One region of the Catellatospora sp. NPDC049609 genome, then DNA from elsewhere that is predicted to be linked to it. Evidence: predicted binding sites of a transcription regulator. Region 1 holds the regulator's gene; each other region holds the start of a gene.
The links. Region 1 encodes HrcA, which represses chaperone genes, less so after heat shock. Its sites were predicted from a motif close to GGTTNGCACNCTCNNNNNGAGNGTGCNAACC; they were not measured.
Positions count from the first base shown of each region.

Region 1 (4,065 bases):
CCGCCGGGCGGGCACCGCAGGCCGCGACCGAGGCGCGCGAGGCCGGGTTCGAGCACGTCAACCTCGACCTGATCTACGGCACGCCGGGGGAGACCGAGGACGACTTCGCCGCCTCGCTGGCCGCGGTGACCGGCGCGGGGGTGGACCATGTCAGCGCGTACGCCCTGATCGTGGAGGACGGCACCCGGCTGGCGGCCCGGATCCGGCGCGGGGAGATCGCCGCCCCCGACGACGACACCGCCGCCGACCGCTACCTGGCGGCCGAGGCGGCGCTGAGCGCGGCCGGGCTGAGCTGGTACGAGGTGTCCAACTGGGCGGCCGACGAGGCCGCGCGGTGCGCGCACAACCTGCTCTACTGGCGCGGCGGCGACTGGTGGGGCCTCGGCCCGGGGGCGCACAGCCACGTCGGCGGGGTGCGCTGGTGGAACGTCAAGCACCCCGGCCGGTACGCGGCCCGCCTGGCCGAGGGCCTGTCCCCGGGGCTGGGCCGGGAGGTGCTCACCGGTGAGCAGCGCCACACCGAGGACGTCCTGCTCCGGCTGCGCCTGGCCGAGGGCCTGCCGCTGGACGTGCTGAGCCCGGACGGGCGCGCGGCGGCGGCGCGGGCGCTCGCGGACGGGCTGCTGGCGCAGGCCGCGTACGCGGACGGCCGCGCGGCGCTGACGCTGCGCGGCCGTCTCCTCGCGGACGCGGTGGTCCACTCGCTGTTGGCCTGGTGAGGCCGGGTCTTACTTGATCAGGCGAAGCGTGCCGGGGTAGCGGTAGAGCTGGCCCTCATTGGCCTTCATGCCGGCGAGCACGCAGAAGATGATGACCAGGATCCACACGATGAACGGCAGGAAGAACAGGAAGCCGAGGCTGCACACGCTGAGGATGAAGGTCACCACGTAGGCGATCGTCGCGGTGATCTGGAAGTTCAGCGCCTCGACCGCGTGCGCCTTGACGGTCGGCGACTCGTTGCCCTTGACCAGCATGGCGACCAGCGGGGCGAGGAAGCCGACCACGATGCCGCCGAAGTGCGCGATCAGGGCCCAGGTCTTGTCGTCGGCGTTGGCGTAGCCGACCGGGGCCGGACCACCGGCGGGCGGCGGCAGGTAACCGCCGGGAGCCGAGGGCGGGACGGACGAGGGGGCCGACGGCGGCGGCGCTGCCGAGGCCGGCGGCTCGTAGGACGGCGACGACGGCGGCTGCGGCGCCGAGTAGCCGGGCGGCTCGGGGGCGGAGCCGGGCGGGGTGGGTTCACTCATGCCCGACAGGCTAGGGGTGTGGATCAATCGGCGCTAGTCAACGCTCATGACCGATAGGCGACATTCCACTGCCCGTCCGGCCGAGTTTGACCGTCACGTCCGCCGGGGAGACGTCTGGGATCACTGTCCGGTCCGGCGGAATGTCGGACCGGTCACCACGCCTATGCCGTCCGGGTGACGGCCCACGTAGACTGGCACTCCGTAGCGACGAGTGCCAGCGGGAGGTGCGTATGGGTCTGGACGACCGCAAGCTCGAGGTGCTGCGCGCCATCGTCGAGGACTACGTCGCGACGCAGGAGCCGGTCGGCAGCAAGGCGCTGGTCGAGCGGCACGCGCTCGGCGTCTCGCCGGCCACGGTCCGCAACGACATGGCCGTGCTGGAGGACGAGGGCTACATCCGCCAGCCGCACACCTCGGCCGGCCGGGTGCCGACCGACCGGGGCTACCGGCTCTTCGTCGACCGGCTGTCGCGGGTCAAGCCGCTCTCCCCGGCCGAGCGCCGGGCGATCGAGCGCTTCCTGGTCGGCGCCGTCGACCTCGACGACGTGGTGCACCGCGCGGTCCGGCTGCTCGCGCAGCTGACCCGCCAGGTCGCCGTCGTGCAGTACCCGAGCCTGACCCGCTCCGCCGTACGCCATCTCGAACTGGTCCCGGTCTCCACCACCCGGCTGCTGCTGGTCATGATCACCGACACCGGCCGCGTCGAGCAGCGGGTCGTGGAGCTGCCCGGCCCGGTCGACCCGGAGGAGATCACCGACCTGCGCCGCGTGCTCAACGCGACGCTGGCCGGGGTGAAGCTGGTGGACACCCCGCCGCTGGTGCAGGGCCTGGTGGAGCGGGCCGAGCCGCAGGCGAAGGCAACCATGAGCACGCTGGTCAGCGTCCTGCTGGAGACGCTCGTCGAGCGGCACGAGGAGCGCATCGCCCTGGCCGGCACGTCGAACCTGGCCCGGATGGGTCCGCTGGACCTGTCCACCGGCGCGCTGCGCCCCATCCTCGAGGCGCTCGAGGAGGAGGTCATCCTGCTGAAGCTCTTCGACGAGGTGAAGGCGGGGTCGGCCCGGGTGCGCATCGGCGACGAGAACGAGGTCGTGGACCTCCGCAGCACCTCGGTGGTCAGCACGGGCTACGGCCCGGGCGCGACCGTCGTGGGCGGGATGGGCGTCGTCGGCCCGACCCGCATGGACTACCCCGGCACCATCGCCACCGTACGCGCGGTCGCGCGTTACCTCGGCGAGATGCTGGCGCAGCACTGATCTGACCGTTGATGAACCTGTTGTCGATGAACTGAGGCTTGAGGACAGCGTGGCCAAGGACTACTACGGCATTCTCGGCGTTCCCAAGGACGCCGACGCCGACGACATCAAGCGGGCCTACCGCAAGCTGGCCCGTCAGTACCACCCGGACGTCAACCCGGACCCGGCCGCGGCGGAGAAGTTCAAGGACATCAACAACGCGTACGAGGTCCTCTCCGACGACCAGAAGCGGCGCATCGTCGACCTGGGCGGCGACCCGCTCGCGCCCGGCGGCGGCGGTGGCGGTGCGGGCGGCGGCGCCGGAGGCCCGTTCGTGGGCTTCCAGGACATCATGGACGCCTTCTTCGGCGGCAGCGGCTCGCGCGGCCCGCGCCCGCGCACCCGGCCCGGCGCCGACGCGATCCTGCGGCTGGACCTGGACCTGTTCGAGACCGCGTTCGGGGTCGAGGCGCCGATCACCGTGGACACCGCGGTGCTCTGCACCACCTGCTCCGGCGCCGGCACCGCCGCGGGCACCCAGCCGAAGACCTGCGACATGTGCGGCGGCCGCGGCGAGGTGCAGTCGGTGCAGCGCACCTTCCTGGGCCAGGTCGTGTCGTCGCGCCCCTGCGCCGCCTGCCAGGGCTTCGGCACCACCCTGCCGCACCCCTGCCCGACCTGCGCCGGCGACGGCCGGGTGCGCACCCGCCGCAGCCTGACCGTGAAGATCCCGGCCGGCGTCGAGGACGGCATGCGCATCCGCCTGGCCGGCCAGGGCGAGGTCGGCCCGGGCGGCGGCCCGTCCGGCGACCTCTACGTGGAGATCCACGAGCGCCCGCACGACGTGTACGCCCGCAAGGGCGACGACCTGCACTGCAAGGTCACCGTCCCGATGACCGCCGCCGCCCTCGGCACCCGCCTCACCATCAAGACCCTCGACTCCGAGGAGCAGCTGGAGGTCAAGCCCGGCACCCAGCCGAACTCGACCCTGCGCATCCGCGGCAAGGGCGTGCCGCACCTGCGCGGCAGCGGCCGCGGCGACCTCTTCGTGCACCTCGACGTCCGCACGCCCACCCGCCTGGACGGCGAGCAGGAGCGCATGCTCCGCGAGTTCGCCCGCGCCCGCGGCGAGGAGGTCGCCGAGCTCTCCAAGCAGGGCGGCTTCTTCTCCCGCGTCCGCGACGCCTTCAACGGCCACTGACCGTCTTTTTCCGCGTTGATCATGAACTTGTGGCACGGCTCGACGGCAGGTCGTGGCCACAGGTTCATGATCACCATTGGAGGGTGTGGCCGTGAGCGCGCCGCTGTTTCTCGTGGACTCGCTGCCGGGCGGGGACACCTTCACCCTGGACGGCCCCGAGGGGCATCACGCCGCCACCGTGCAGCGGCTGCGGGCCGGTGAGGCGCTGCTGCTCGCCGACGGCCGGGGCGGGGTGGCCTCCGCGACGGTGCAGACCGTCGGCAAGGGCAGTCTCGACGTGGTGGTCACCGAGCGGCGGTACGCCCGCGCGCCCGACCCGCGCCTCACCGTCGCCCAGGGCATCGCCAAGGGCGACCGGGGCGAGCTGGCGGTGCAGGCGATG
Region 1 covers NZ_JBFAOU010000030.1:27,552-31,616, forward strand. The annotation lists gene hemW (radical SAM family heme chaperone HemW) at 1-719, shown strand, start outside; gene AB0J67_RS11825 (DUF4870 domain-containing protein) at 729-1,247, opposite strand; gene hrcA (heat-inducible transcriptional repressor HrcA) at 1,478-2,503, shown strand; gene dnaJ (molecular chaperone DnaJ) at 2,553-3,683, shown strand; gene AB0J67_RS11840 (16S rRNA (uracil(1498)-N(3))-methyltransferase) at 3,775-4,065, shown strand, end outside.

Region 2 (4,065 bases), on a different contig from region 1:
CGCGCCGAGCACGTCGTACACGGCCTGGGTGGAGACCGAGTCGAGCCGCTCCCGGGCCTGGCGGGTGATCTCCTCGACCTCGAGGTGCCCGCCCTGGCCGAGGATGTCGAGCACGGCGAGGCGCGGCCGGGTCACCCGCAGGCCCCGCGCGCGGAGGAGGGCCTGAGGCCCGTCGTCGCCGTACATGAACCCATTTCAGCAGGTGACCTGGATCTGTTCAAGAAAAGGAGCGATATACGTGGTCGGCGACACTCGGTATTGCCCCCTATCCCATCGACGCGGGGCAGGTCTAGGCTCAGCCTGACCCGCGTCCGGCGATCAACGTGGAGGCACCGTGTTCGGGGAGATGTTCGGCCTGCCGGCTCATCCGCTGCTGGTCCACTTCGGCGTGGTCTTCGGGCCGCTGCTGATCGTGGCGTCGGTGCTCTACGCACTGGTGCCGACGCTCCGTAGGCACCTGGGCTGGGTCGTGCTGGCGCTCGGCGTGGCCGCCCCGGCGGCGCTGTGGTTCGCCAAGCTGAGCGGCGAGCGGCTGTTCCAGACGCTGGTCGACAAGGGATACCCGCCGCAGATCCTCAGCCAGGTGGACCTGCACAAGGACCACGGCGACGCGGCCGCGTGGGCGGGCATCCTGCTCGGCGGGTTCGCGATCGCGCTGGTGCTGGTCAGCACGTCGGCGGCGAAGAAGCCCGACACGAGCGGGTCGAAGGCGCTGATCTACGGCCTGTCCGCGCTGACGATCGCCGCGGCGGTCGCGGCCGGCTACTACATCTTCCTGACCGGGGACAGCGGCGCCCAGGCGGTGTGGGGCACGATCTGAGTCAGGTCCGCCACTGGATGCACGCGACCAGGATCAGCACGACGCCGGCCACGATGCCGAGCAGGTTGGTGAACCGGTCCGCGCGGTCCTCGGCGAGGTCCAGCGCGTCGTGGTCGACCTCCGGCAGCCGGCGCGGCGGCGTGGTGCGGCGCTCGACCTCGGGGTGCCAGCCGGGCGGCGGCGGGATCTGCTGGGGCGGCCCCGGGTAGGCCTGGGCCGCGCGTGCGGCGTCGGACTCGCCGGCGTCGGGGTCGGGGCGGCGCCACTGCTCGTCACCGGGCCGGCTCATCGCGCCGCCCGGGCGGGCCGGTGCGCGGCGGGAGCCGGGTGCGCGGGTCCTATGCTGCGGTGGTGAGCAGTGAGGCCTTCACCGGCGGTCGCGACGACGACCGCGCCGTCGAGCTCGAGGACGACGCGCCCGTCCTGCCCGAGCAGACCCGTGAGGACACGGACCGGGGCTGGGGAGAGCGGTCGTGGAGCAACGACGACCGGTTGATGGACGAGCGTCCCCCGCACTGGGACTGATCACCCGCTACGGCGACGGCGGAGCCTGGACATCGCCGTACTATAGCGCCGAAGCGGACAATCCACGCCGAAATCAGGCGGCGGCGCTCGTGGTGCTGCTCGACGAGCTGCTGCTGCTGCTGGTCGACGGCGTGCTGGTCGACGAACCGCCGCTGGTGGACGCGCCGCTGCTCGACGACGAGGTCGCCGGGGCGGTCGAGGCGGAGCCGCTGCCGCGCGAGTCGGTGCGGTAGAAGCCGGAGCCCTTGAACACCACGCCGACCGAGGAGAACAGCTTGCGCAGGGTGCCCTCGCAGGTCGGGCACTCGGTCAGCGGCTCGTCCGCGAACGACTGCACGGCCTCCAGCTGGTGACCGCAGGCGGTGCAGGCGTACTGGTAGGTGGGCACGTTCCCCTCCATGATCATTGCTGGCACTCCGGTATCCCGAGTGCTAATAGTGCCTGACGCCCCGCCGGGAAGCCAAGTGCCTGTCGCCGACCCCACTGTCGTGGTCAGCCGGGAATGCGCACCAGGCCGGACGGCGTGAGCGCAGCGGACACCCGCCGGTCGTGCGGCTCGGCGGGCACCCGGTCCAGCACTTCCCCGTCGTGGAGCAGTGCGATCACCGCTGTCCCGGGCCGGATCCGGCTCAGCGCGCGGTCGTAGCTGCCGCCGCCCCGGCCCAGGCGCACGCCGCGCCGGTCGACGGCGAGCGCCGGCACGAGCACGAGATCGGCCTGAGTGATCCCGGTCACGCCCAGTCGCGGACCGGCCGGTTCGAGCAGCCCGAGCGTGGCCGGGACCAGCGAGCCGCGGCCGGTGTACGCGGCCCAGTCCAGATCGCGATCGGACCGCAGCACGGGCAGCAGCACCCGGGCCACACCGGGCAGGGCGGCCAGCCGGTCGGGCAGGCCGGGCCCGCCGGGCTCGCCCGCCATCGGCACGTACGCGCATACGGTCCAGGCCGCGTCCGGCGGGACCAGCGCCGCCAGCCCGGCCGCGAGCGCGTCGGCGGCCGCGGCGACGGCCTGCGGGGTCATCGCGCGGCGCGCGGCGAGCAGCGGCCCGCGTACCTCACGCTTCGTCGCGGCGGCGGACACCGAAGAAGCGGAATATTCACTCATAACGTCCTCAGGTTGTACATCCGTCGCATCCTGGCGCGGCGTCGGCCGTTGACTCCGGTGACTTCACCGCCGCCGAGGGGGAAAGTGTGACACTGCGCGCACGGCTCACCACCGCCTTCCTGGCGGTCGTCCTCAGTCCCGTCCTGATCGGCGCCTTCTTCGTCGGCACCATGGTCAGCAAGCTGTCCCACGAGCGGGCGACCGAGCGGCTCACCGTGGCCGCGGGCTCGGTGCGCACCTCGGTCGGGGCGCTCTGCGGCCAGCTGCGCGCCGTCGCCGAGGGCGTCGCCGCCGCACCTGCCGACCAGCGCCTGGCCACCGCCGAGCGGATGGTCGCCGCCGGGCTCGCGGGCGGCGTACACATCGACACGGGTGTCGGCGGCGCCACCACCGCCCAGGCGCCGGCCCCGCCGTGGGCCGACTGCGCCGGGCCCGACCCGCAGGTCGCCCCGGACGCGGTCGCCGGGTTCGAGGCGCTGTCGGCCCGGGTGCCGCTGGCCGGACCCGGCGGCGAGCCGACCGGCACCGTCTCCGCCGCGATCGCCGTCGACGGCGACCTCATCCGGCGGCTGGCCCAGGCCGCCGGCGCGCAGCTGACCCTGCTGCCCGGCGCCGGCCTGCCGGCCGGGTCCACGGTCGCCGCGCCCGAACCCGACCTCGCCGACCTGCCCGAGGACGACCTCGCCGACCAGGCCGCGCAGGACGGGGTCGGCGGGGCGATCGGCGGTGCGGCCGGGGAGCTGGCCGCGGCCGCCGCGGGCGAGCTCAGCGGGGCCGCCGCGGGTGGTGCCGCCGCGGGTGGTGCGGTGCCCGGCGGGGCGGTCGACCCGACCGCAGACGGCCCGGGGCAGCCGCTCGGCGAGCCCGCCGCGGCCGACGAGCCCGACGACGGCTCCGGCCCGCTCACCGTCCCGCTCGACCCGGCCCCCGACCAGGCGGCCGCCGCCGGGCCGGTGCACACCACGATGCTGGGCACCGACGCCGCCACCATCAGCGGGTACGCCGGCAAGCTGGGCGAGGGCGCGACCGGCGCCGCCGACAACGGCCACCTGGTCGCCCGGCTCGGGCCGATCCCCGGCGAGCCGCTGCCGCTGGCCGTGTCGCTGCCCGCGCGCCCGCCGACCGGCCTCTACATGCTGCTCACCCTCGTCGTGCTGGCCACCGCGGCGGTGGCGGTCACCGTGGCGTGGTGGCTCGCGCGCACCGCGACCGAGCCCGTCGTCGAGCTGGCGCTGGCCGCCGACCGCGTCGCCGGGGGCGACCTGGACGCGCGGGTGCCGGTGCGCGGCAACGACGAGATCGGACGCCTCGCCACCGCGTTCAACCACATGACCCGCGAGCTGCACACCTACGTCGCGGCGCTGACCGCGAGCCGCGACCAGCTGCGCGGCCACCTGGGCGTGCTCGGCGACACCCTGTCCAGCACGCACGACCTCGACCGGATCCTGCGCGTCATCCTGCAGACCGCCCGGCACGCCACCGGCGCGTCGGCGGGCGTGGTGCTGCTGGCCGACCCGGCCACCGGCGCGCTGGTCGGCCAGTGCACCGAGGGCCTGGGCGAGCAGTGGACCACCGGCGAGCGGGGCACCCTGCGCGTGCCGTACGGGCTGGGCCTG
Region 2 covers NZ_JBFAOU010000097.1:16,141-20,205, reverse strand. The annotation lists gene AB0J67_RS24565 (Fur family transcriptional regulator) at 1-186, opposite strand, end outside; gene AB0J67_RS24560 (DUF2231 domain-containing protein) at 335-820, shown strand; gene AB0J67_RS24555 (translation initiation factor 2) at 822-1,109, opposite strand; gene AB0J67_RS24550 (hypothetical protein) at 1,172-1,345, shown strand; gene AB0J67_RS24545 (FmdB family zinc ribbon protein) at 1,419-1,733, opposite strand; gene AB0J67_RS24540 (5-formyltetrahydrofolate cyclo-ligase) at 1,838-2,425, opposite strand; gene AB0J67_RS24535 (diguanylate cyclase) at 2,536-4,065, shown strand, end outside.
Region 2: AB0J67_RS24545 (FmdB family zinc ribbon protein) is a predicted target of HrcA. The motif match lies at 1,752-1,782, and genes of this name have one in related genera.

Region 3 (4,065 bases), on a different contig from region 1:
GATCGAGGCCGCGTTCTGCAGCGCCGAGCGGGTCACCTTGGCGGGGTCGAGGATGCCGGCCTTGAGCAGGTCGACGTACTCGCCCGTGGCGGCGTTGAGGCCCCAGCCGGCCTCCAGGTTGCGCACCTTCTCCACCACGACGCCACCCTCGAGGCCCGCGTTGACGGCGATCTGCCGCAGCGGCGCGTCGAGCGCGACCTTCACGATGTTGGCACCGGTGGCCTCGTCGCCCGAGAGGTCCAGCTTCTCGAACGCGGTCTTGCCGGCCTGCACCAGAGCCACGCCACCACCGGCGACGATGCCCTCCTCGACGGCCGCCTTCGCGTTGCGAACGGCGTCCTCGATGCGGTGCTTGCGCTCCTTGAGCTCGACCTCGGTGGCCGCGCCGACCTTGATCACCGCGACACCGCCGGCCAGCTTGGCCAGGCGCTCCTGCAGCTTCTCGCGGTCGTAGTCGGAGTCCGACTTCTCGATCTCGGCGCGGATCTGGTTCACCCGGCCGTTGATCTGGTCGGCGTCACCGGCGCCGTCGACGATCGTGGTCTCGTCCTTGGTCACCACGACCTTGCGGGCGCGGCCCAGCATGTCGAGGCCGACGCTGTCGAGCTTGAGGCCGACCTCCTCGGACACGACCTGGCCACCGGTCAGGATCGCGATGTCCTGCAGCATGGCCTTGCGGCGGTCGCCGAAGCCCGGCGCCTTGACGGCGACGGACTTGAAGGTGCCACGGATCTTGTTGACGATCAGGGTGGCCAGCGCCTCGCCCTCGACGTCCTCGGCGATGATCAGCAGCGGCTTGCCGCTCTGCATGACCTTCTCGAGGATCGGCAGCATGTCCTTGACGTTGGCGATCTTGCCGTTCACGATCAGCAGGTAGGGGTCCTCCAGGACCGCCTCCATGCGCTCGGGGTCGGTGATGAAGTACGCCGAGTTGAAGCCCTTGTCGAAGCGCATACCCTCGGTGAGCTCGAGCTCCAGACCGAAGGTGTTGCTCTCCTCGACGGTGATGACGCCTTCCTTGCCGACCTTGTCCATCGCCTCGGCGATGATCTCGCCGACGGTCGGGTCAGCCGCGGAGATCGAGGCGGTGGAGGCGATCTGCTCCTTCGTCTCGACGTCCTTGGCGAGCTTCGACAGCTCCTCCGCCACGGACGCGACGGCGGCCTCGATGCCGCGCTTCAGGGCCATCGGGTTCGCACCGGCCGCGACGTTGCGCAGGCCCTCACGGACCAGGGCCTGGGCCAGGACGGTCGCCGTCGTCGTGCCGTCACCGGCGACGTCGTCGGTCTTCTTGGCGACCTCCTTGACCAGCTCAGCGCCGATCTTCTCGTACGGGTCCTCGAGCTCGATCTCCTTGGCGATGCTCACACCATCGTTGGTGATGGTGGGGGCGCCCCACTTCTTCTCGAGCACGACGTTGCGACCCTTGGGGCCGAGCGTCACCTTTACGGCGTCAGCGAGGACGTTCATGCCCCGCTCGAGGCCGCGGCGCGCCTCCTCGTCGAACGCAATAATCTTGGCCATAACGGCGTTGTCCTCCTGGACAATTCCGAGGTCGGACGGCTGGCCCGCGACGACCGGCTGCCACCATTCGGCAGCCCCGCCACTCCGACTTCTGGTCTCGTGTTGGCACTCACGCGAGGAGAGTGCCAATCACCTGTTTAGCACTCTCGCCACCCGAGTGCAAGCGAACACGGGATGATCACAACCTTTCGGCACCCCGTTCACCGAGAGGTGATCGCATCCGCCGCGGTCCCTGCGGCCGGGCGGCGGCGGGCACCCCGCGGCGCGGGACGGGACGGTCAACAGCGCATCGTCGTCCCACGAGGCGGCCCCGAGGCTCAGCACAGCCAGGCGACCAGGTCGTTCGTGTCCACGCCGCGTTCGGCGGCGAGGCGCTCGGCGTACGTGATGAGGATGCCGCTGAACAGCAGCATGGTGAGCGGCACCTCGACCAGCGCGGCGAGGGCGGCCGCGGTGAAGGCCAGCGGCGCGGCGGGCACCACGCCCAGGGAGCCCGACAGCCACTCGCCGATCCCGGAGATCATGGTTTCGACGAACGCCGAGGCGAGGATGGCCAGCCCGAGCAGGAACAGCCGCGCGGCGGTCGGCCAGAACGCGGCGTGCAACAGCCGGAACGACGACCCGACCGGGTTGCCGCGACCGAACAGATACGCCGGGCCGACCAGCGCCGTCGCCATCGCCAGGTACGCGTAGACCAGGCCGGTGGGCACGAGCCCGAGGTACTCGGCGCCGCCGACGCAGCACATCGCCACGGCCAGCACCGCCACGCCGACGAGCACGTAGGCGACCACCTGGTAGGCGGCGAGGCCGAGGAAGCGGCGCAGCCCGAAGCGCAGCGACTGCCCGATGGAGACGGTCAGGCCCGCGGCCTGCCGGGTCGCGTGGTGGGTCGCGGCGGCGTACCCCAGCATCTGCGCCGGCAGCACCACCACCAGGTAGGCGAGCACGGTCGCGATCAGCACCCCGATCACCCGGCGCTGGTCGCCGTAGGTGACGAGCCGCCGCAGGTCCAGCGCGTCGAGGCCGATCGAGCCGCCCAGGGTCAGCGCGCCGAAGGCGATCGCGGGCAGCGCGTGGGTGAGCAGGAAGATCGTCGCGAGTGGCCGCCAGCTGCGGCGCAGCACCATGCCGATCCGGTGCGCCCAGCCGCTGATCCGCTGCTCGGCGGGGTTGACCAGCGGGTCGTCCGCCGCGGTGAACGCCGGCGCGGCCTGCCGGTACGCCTCGTCGGGCGGCAGGAAGCCCTGGTCCGGAGCCGGCGGGCGGACGGTGCCCGAGGGATCGGGCGTGGGGTCGGCGGGGCCGGGTGCGGGTTCGGACATCGAGGCTCCAACGCGGATCAGGGGCCGCTCAGTCTGGCACGCCGCCGGGTCCCGCCGCCGCCCCGGCAGCTCGCGGGGCCCGGCAGCTCGAAGGGCCCCGATCCGGTGGGATCAGGGCCCTTTTCGCATTGCTCAAGCTTTGATGGCCAAGCGGTCAGGCGATGACCCGGACCTTCTCAGCCTGGGGGCCCTTCTGGCCCTGGGCGATCTCGAACTCAACGCGCTGACCGTCGTCGAGCGCCTTGTAGCCGTCCATCTCGATCGCGGAGAAGTGGACGAACACGTCCTGCCCTCCGTCGACCGCGATGAAGCCGTAGCCCTTCTCGCTGTTGAACCACTTGACGGTGCCCTGTGCCACGGTGCACTTCCTCACTTCTGTAAAGCTGGGTGGCCTTGCCGGCCCACCCCCGGCTGGTGTTGTCAGCCGTCCTCGCACGCTACACGAGCACCGGTGCCCTCGCACAGCCCCAAAACGGACCTGTAGCGCTTCCATTACAGTTCGACAGTCGGCAATCTGACCATGCGTACCCTCTTGCGCGTGACCGGTTGGGGCATACCGGGGTTACGTGAAACGTGGACAACCGCCGCCGCCCCCTCACCCACCGTCTGCCGGGCACCGTCATCCCCCTGATGGCGACCACTCTGTGCGCCGTCTGCCTGCTGATCACCGGAGCGGCGATGCAGTGGGTGCTGCACTCGGGCACCGGTGCCGCGCCGGCCACCGCACCCGGGCCGGGCGGCCGGAGCACCCGCGAGGATCCGGCCGCGGCGGTGTCGGCCACCCCGGTGCAGCTGCGGCTGCCGCCGGTGACGCTGGACGTCGACGGCTTCGCCAGCTGGGCGCTGCTGGACCGGCGCACCGGGGAGATCGCCGGCTCGGCCAACCTGGACGCCCCGAGCGACACCATGTCACTGATCAAGGTATGGCTGGCCGCGGACTTCCTGCGCCGCACCGACTACCCGGACCAGCGCAGCCTGAACCGGCTGATCATCATGATCCGCGACTCGGACAACAAGGCGGCGTACGAGTTCTACGAGCGCAACGGCGGCCGCGCGGGCATCGAGCGCATGGTGGACATCTGCGGGCTCACCGAGTCCGCGCCGTACAAGATCGACGGTTACTGGTCGAACACCGTGGTCTCCGCCCGGGACGTGGCGCGCCTGGGCGCCTGCCTGGCCGACGGCCGGGCGGCCGGACCGCACTGGACCGACTGGCTGC
Region 3 covers NZ_JBFAOU010000053.1:25,655-29,719, reverse strand. The annotation lists gene groL (chaperonin GroEL) at 1-1,524, opposite strand, end outside; gene AB0J67_RS17165 (hypothetical protein) at 1,842-2,846, opposite strand; gene AB0J67_RS17160 (cold-shock protein) at 3,001-3,204, opposite strand; gene AB0J67_RS17155 (hypothetical protein) at 3,477-4,065, shown strand, end outside.
Region 3: groL (chaperonin GroEL) is a predicted target of HrcA. The motif match lies at 1,625-1,655, and genes of this name have one in related genera.